2 regions of the Paenibacillus sp. ov031 genome follow, and region 2 is predicted to be linked to the other one. Evidence: predicted binding sites of a transcription regulator. Region 2 holds the regulator's gene; the other holds the start of a gene.
What was found. The regulator CtsR, encoded in region 2, represses protease genes until heat stress. The targets are predictions, from matches to a motif close to ATGGTCAATAAAGGTCAAACA.
Positions count from the first base shown of each region.

Region 1: a site for CtsR is predicted at 1,326-1,346, ahead of clpP (ATP-dependent Clp endopeptidase proteolytic subunit ClpP). Genes of this name have one in related genera too.

Region 1 covers NZ_FRDO01000011.1:34,584-38,010, reverse strand. The annotation lists gene BUA17_RS28815 (sugar-binding transcriptional regulator) at 1-700, opposite strand, end outside; tRNA gene BUA17_RS28810 (tRNA-Arg) at 1,184-1,258, shown strand; gene clpP (ATP-dependent Clp endopeptidase proteolytic subunit ClpP) at 1,438-2,034, shown strand; gene BUA17_RS28800 (stalk domain-containing protein) at 2,319-3,416, opposite strand.
Region 2 covers NZ_FRDO01000013.1:798-4,224, forward strand. The annotation lists gene BUA17_RS29575 (GNAT family N-acetyltransferase) at 1-934, shown strand, start outside; gene BUA17_RS29580 (CtsR family transcriptional regulator) at 1,407-1,868, shown strand; gene BUA17_RS29585 (protein-arginine kinase activator protein McsA) at 1,899-2,423, shown strand; gene BUA17_RS29590 (protein-arginine kinase McsB) at 2,452-3,427, shown strand, end outside.

The DNA.
Region 1 (3,427 bases), on a different contig from region 2:
ATTTTCGAATCAGCTGCAGAATCTCCTGAACACTTGGGTCCTGGATTAGTGATTCGTAAGCATGATCACTAAGCAAATCCGGTACATGCAGGAGTTTGTATTGGGCCCCTACCCGTTTTGCCATCGTGGATGCAATCGTATTGGCCTGAATTTCGAGGCTTTCTCCCAGCCCACCGCGTGCCGGCACAAACCAGACACCTTTCAGCGATGTTGGCGGAGTCAGTTGCTCTGCAACTCCAGCCGTTGTTGAACCGCCAGTTACGGCGACAACATCGTTATCAGTCATAATATTACCCAGAGCCTTCGCTCCGGCTCTACCCAGTTCCCGTTTGGCAAATGGAGAAATGTCCGAATCACCAGGAACCACAACTACCTTTTGCAGACCGTAGGCTTGCTTGATGCGCTCTTCCAGTTCGGATAATCCGAACAGCTCTTTGGCGACGGGTTCCAACTGCTGCAGCAATTCATGCCCTGCCTCACTGATCTTCATCCCTGCACTGTCAATTTCAATAAGTCCCTGAGCCTTTAACAAATCGGTCTCAGCCCTCAGAACCCGCTCGGTCATCTGCATGGAATTAGCTAACGTTCTTCGTCCGATCACATCCGATAACATGATCTGGTGCAGAATCGTATACCTCTTCTTCAAGACATCCATGAGATCAGGCAGAAGCTGCTTTTGCACTTCTAAAATCGTTCGCATGCTTTCCACTCCCGCAAGCTTCTCGTTCCAAGCTCTCTTTCATGGCCCCAAAACGTCCCGGGTTAACTTTTTAAGTCCCACGTCTATTCTACCTAAAACTGACGTGACATGCAAGTGTTTCGAAGCGTTAATTCGACACGTTTCAGGCGTTTGTACGCGCCTATTTTCACAATGTCAATCTACTATGATCGAGAACAACCTGTTCGACACCATATATAGAAGCAAAGTAAAATTCTCATCTACATATTGCTTGCTATGGTTTTTCATATGGCATGTCCAAAACCTCTTTTAGCATTTACCTATTTGCGCTCTTTATCCACTTATTTTCATCATGATCAATTTTAGGGTAATCCAAACCAAAACAGCGAACATCAGCTTGCAATTAAATTACTCATGAGCTATAATCATTATTGCTGTCACATATTTGAAGCTTCTATTACAAAACTGCTTTTATGCAACTATGTTTGCAGCAATAATCAATGTGCGCCCGTGGTCCAATGGATATGACGTAGGCCTCCGAAGCCTGAGATCCAAGTTCGATTCTTGGCGGGCGCGCCATTCTTAATTAGTAGCTCATAACACTCTTAACCAATGAAACCGAATAGGTTTCTTTTTTTTAAAACTTAGTTTGACTTTCTTTGACTTTTTGTTTGAAATTGTTTATGATGTGGGTAATACGGTAACAGTTTATATATAAACACCAATTTAACATTTACATTTCCGAGGAGGTTTTTCACGTGAGTTATATTCCAATGGTCGTTGAACAGAGCAACCGCGGTGAGCGCGCCTATGACATCTATTCCAGATTGCTGAAGGATCGTATCATCTTCCTTGGCAGTGATGTAAATGACGTTGTGGCGAATGCCATCATGGCACAGATGTTGTTCCTAGCTGCGGAAGATCCGGAGAAAGACATTCACTTATACATCAATAGCCCAGGCGGATCCATTACGGCCGGTATGGCGATTTACGATACTATGCAATTCATCAAACCGGATGTATCTACCATCTGTGTAGGTATGGCGGCTTCGATGGGTGCATTCCTGTTGAACGCAGGTGCCAAAGGTAAACGTTTTGCATTGCCTAACAGCGAAATCATGATTCACCAACCACTTGGTGGTGCGCAAGGTCAAGCTTCGGACATCGAAATTCGTGCCCGCCGCATCCTGAAAATGCGTGATACTTTGAACCGCATCATCGCTGAGCGTTCAGGCCAACCGCTGGAGCGTATCGAGAAAGATACAGATCGTGACTACTTTATGAGTGCTGCTGAAGCTGCCGATTACGGTATCATCGATAAAGTTATTGAAAACGTAGGTTCCCAAGGCATCTAAGCCGAGGCGAATCGCCAATTAAACGGATATACCATATAGCCCACTCAAACGGCAACGCCCAGTTGAGTGGGCTATATGAAAAAAGGACGCTCTCGTCAATATGACGAGGGCGTCCTTTTTTTGAAGATAATTTAAAAGTGCATGATACATATTTAATTGATTCACTTTAACTCTCTTAGCGTTACGTTTGCAATAAGCCCAAGACTAATACTAAAGTTACATTTACGAACCGAGCTACGCATACGCTATTAGCCATCATTTCAACGAAATGAAATTCTAATACTTTACTTGTCTGCTGTTAAGCCACTGAACGGCTCTGTGCCTTTAGGAAGCAACTCTTTGTATGTGAACGGGAATTCTGGGAAGCCTTCCGCATAAGCTGTATACTCATACAACTGGAAGAATACAACTACACCTGTTGGTGTTACATAGAAATCCTGATCTTTATTCAGACCTTTATAGCCTTCAAGGTAACCACCGCTAGCTTTAAGCTGATCTCCAACTTTTTTGCTTACTGTCTGACGCACAGTTTTGTTATTTTGAATTACATCATCCAGACTCAATTCCTTGCCGGAATCCAGAGCAAAGGTGTGACCTGAACGGAACGTCATGCCATGTGCACCTGCATAGTCCTGATAACTTTGCGTAATGAGTCCAAGCACACCATTTTCGTTGTATGTCACGACATAAGAACTCTCAAATGCATATGGACGGTTCGCTGCTGCGTCACCAAATTCCTTAGTTTGTTTTTTGAAATCTGCTACAAAAGCATCGACTTCATCTTTCAGCACCTTGTTGATAGCTGCTTCTGCTTTATCGTTAGCCAGTCCGCTAACCTGAGGATATTGAATATCGACTTCAGCGTTCTTGATGCTGACTTTCACTGTTGCCGCTTTGACTGTCACGCTATTTTGCTTCACTTTGCTCAGCGTCAGTGTCTTGGCTTTGCCATCCCAGTTGCCCTGAACACCCAAATAATCTCTCATTGCAGAAAACGGAATATACAATCGGCCATTGATCAGCTTCGCTTCCACTTGTGGATAGTAGTTATTAATTCTAACACTCGGTGCCCCATCAATCAGGCTGATGGTCATCGTATTATTAGCTGCCGTTAAGGAGTACTCCTTAGCCTTTGCATCATATTTCAAGCTTCCACCTGCAACATCTTTCACTGCGGTAAGCGATACCCAAGTGGAGCCACCTTGAAGGAGCCCTTTTTGAGTAAGAGTTTTGCCTCCCGACTTCAGAGTTACCTCAGTAGGTGTTGTCACTTTCGTGGATACTGAAGCTGCCTGTACAGAACTATCCTGCCATACAGCCCCGCTCCCCACAATAATTCCTGCCGCCAGTAGTGCACTAGTCCATTTTTTCCATGATGTCATATATAAAACTC
Region 2 (3,427 bases):
GCCAGAATATAGACGTAAAGGCTGGGTAGCTGGGCTGTTGAAGCATGCGCTGGAGGAAATGAACCGTAACAAACAAAGTATATCGTTTTTGCATCCGTTCTCTTTTGCATTTTATCGGAGATATGGATGGGAGACGTATGTTGAGTTTAAACGATATAAAGTGCCTACAGCTCATCTGCCTGCGAAAAAGGCAACCCCTGGAACAATTCGCCGTGGCGATCCGGGACTCAGTATATTAAAGGAAGTATACAGTGCGTACGCTGAACGCTATAACGGAACCTTGATTCGGGATGATGCGAGATGGGAGAATTCAGTTCTATCTAATGGCGCCAGCCAGAAGGCTGTATATTATGATGAAGCTGGTAAAGCACAAGGCTATGTTTTATATGAGGTTAAGGAAAGAAAGTTTACCATTAAAGAGATCATTTATCTGAATGAAGAGACAAGACAAGGTTTGTGGACCTTTATTGCCAACCATGATTCTATGATTGAGGAAGTCACTTTACAGGCACCAGCCAGTGATATGCTTGCTTTTCAATTAGATAATCCGCGGATTCAGCAGGAAATTGTACCTTTCTTCATGGCACGTATTGTGAGTGTAGAACAATTTATTTCACAGTATCCTTTTGCGAGCCCAGACTCACCAGTACAGATTAATCTCCAGGTAGAGGATGCCCATGCACCATGGAATGAAGGGGTATGGCAGTTGAATGTGGCGATGAATGGTACAGCTTCGATATGGAAAACATCTGAGTCGGCACCTAAGGATCAGACTGTTAAAGTAGACATACAGGCGCTCACCGCAATGCTGATGGGGTATCGTAGGCCCGCAGAGATGGCTCAAATAGGTAGAATTGAAGGACCGAATGGAGCGATTAAGGCTTTGGAGCAAGCGATTCCTGAACGGGAAACGTATTTACTTGATTTTTTCTGATCCTCATAGAGTAACGAGTATTTTAGGATCAATTTCATAGACTTAACTTGTATAGCATTACGATGCTAGTGTGAGACAAATGGACTTCTCCAGCTATTTTGGAGAGGTTTTTTTGTGTCAGCCGAATATTTCGTGTAAAATCGTAAAAAATGAATAGTGCTCCCTCTTGGCAAAACCACAAAATATGCTATAATGTATATAAAGTCAAAGAAAGTCAAAGTCAACTAAAGGTTAAATACTTACGTAACTTTCTTTCTGCAATCCGGTGGTGGGAGCCATATTGAAGGTAGTACACATCAGCGGATAAAAGCAATATTAAAGGACCTTCGAGCGTCCTTCGCTCTCCTGTTAAAGACCGTTGAAGATCAGTTTCGCTGTTTCCTTGATTGGTTAAATGGGTTGAGAAGGTGTACTCTGTAGGGGCGTGTGGGTCCTTATTGACTTAACGTTTCAGACAGTGGAGGATGAGTGGATGCGTAATATCTCTGATATTATCGAACAATATCTGAAGAGTATTTTGCATGAAAGTCCCGAAGGATTGGTCGAAATTCAACGTAATGATCTGGCTGATCAATTTTCATGTGTGCCTTCCCAGATCAATTATGTCATCAGCACCCGATTTACACTCGAAAAAGGTTATCTTGTAGAGAGTAAACGTGGCGGCGGCGGTTATGTTCGCATACAGCGGATTGAATTGCCGGCTCACTCGGCTCTGCATAACCATTTGCACCATAGTATTGGAGATGAGATCGGGCAGACAGCTGCCGAAGGTCTGATCTACCAACTGGAAGAAGCACGTTTCTTGAGCAAAAGGGAAGCCGGGTTGATGCGGGCAGCTGTATCGAGAGAGATTATATTGGTCAAACTTCCTTACCGGGATCAAATTCGTGCCAGAATGTTAAAGGCGATGTTAATATCTTTGCTCGGTAAATGAAAACTATCGGGATCAAGGGGGTACATCATTGTGCTGTGCCAAGAATGCAACAACCGTCCGGCAACACTCCATTTCACGAAGATCGTGAACGGAGAGAAGACGGAATTCCATATTTGTGAGTCATGTGCTCGTGAAAAAGGGGAAATGATTCCCGGAACATCCAACGGATTTTCCATTCATAACTTATTGTCCGGGTTGCTTGATTTTGAACCCTCAGGCAAGAATGGCAGTGCGGGAGCAACACCCGCGCAATCCCTTCGTTGTGAAGAATGCGGCATGACCTATTCACAGTTTAGTAAAATCGGCCGTTTTGGCTGTAGTTCTTGTTATAAATATTTTGACAGTCGTTTGGACCCCCTATTCAAACGGGTTCACGGTAGCACTTCCCACGTGGGTAAAGTGCCTGCACGGGCTGGTGGTCGCATCAAGGTCAAAAGACAGATTGCTGATCTGAAACGGGATCTTCAGGAGAGCATAACGCAAGAGGAGTTTGAAGAAGCCGCTCAAATTCGTGATCAGATCAGGGAACTTGAAAAAGAAATAGCTCAGGAGTAAAGTTTGTGATGAGTAGGAGGGATGCGTAATGCCTAATCTGCGTTTTACAGAGAAGGCGCTCAGCGACTGGATGCGTAGTGATGCGGCTGATTCCGAAATCGTCATTAGCAGCCGAGTCCGGATCGCACGCAACCTGCAGCATTATCCGTTTCCGATGCTGGCTTCCAATGAGCAATCGGAAGAAGTGCTGAATAAGCTGAGCGAAGTACTTCAATATGATGACGTTCATGCCTTTGGAGATTTTCATACCCTAGATCTGATTGATATTGATGACCTTGACAAACGGGTGCTGGTGGAGAAGCATTTAATCAGTCCCAGTCTTGCGAACGAATCCAGAAATGGTGCTGTTATTCTCAGTGAGGATGAATCTGTCAGTATTATGATTAATGAAGAGGATCATCTTCGTATCCAGTGCCTCTATCCGGGGTTCCAGGTGAAAGAAGCCTGGGAGAAAGCTTCCGCCATAGATGATGCTTTTGAAGCGCATGTGGATTACGCTTTTGATGACCGCAGAGGATATTTAACCAGCTGTCCTACGAATGTAGGTACAGGTGTAAGAGCATCTGTCATGATGCATCTACCCGCTCTGGTGATGACACAGCAGATTGGCCGCATTCTAAGTGCAGTCTCCCAAGTCGGACTGACTGTACGGGGAATTTACGGTGAAGGCAGTGAGGCGATGGGTAACCTGTTCCAGATCTCGAACCAGATCACACTGGGGCAGACGGAACAAGAAGTCATCGATAACCTGCATAGTGTTGTGTTACAGATGATTGGGCATGAGCGTACCGCCAGAGAACGGTTAATTACGGACTCCAGATTGCGGATTACCGACAGGGTTATGCGTTCTTACGGCATTTTGTCCCATGCAGCCATCGTCGATTCGAAGGAAGCTGCACAGCGTCTGTCTGATGTTCGACTTGGTGTTGATCTCGGATTGTTGGACGGCTTGTCCATTACCGTGATGAACGAGTTGAATGTGATGACGCAGCCGGGCTTTTTGC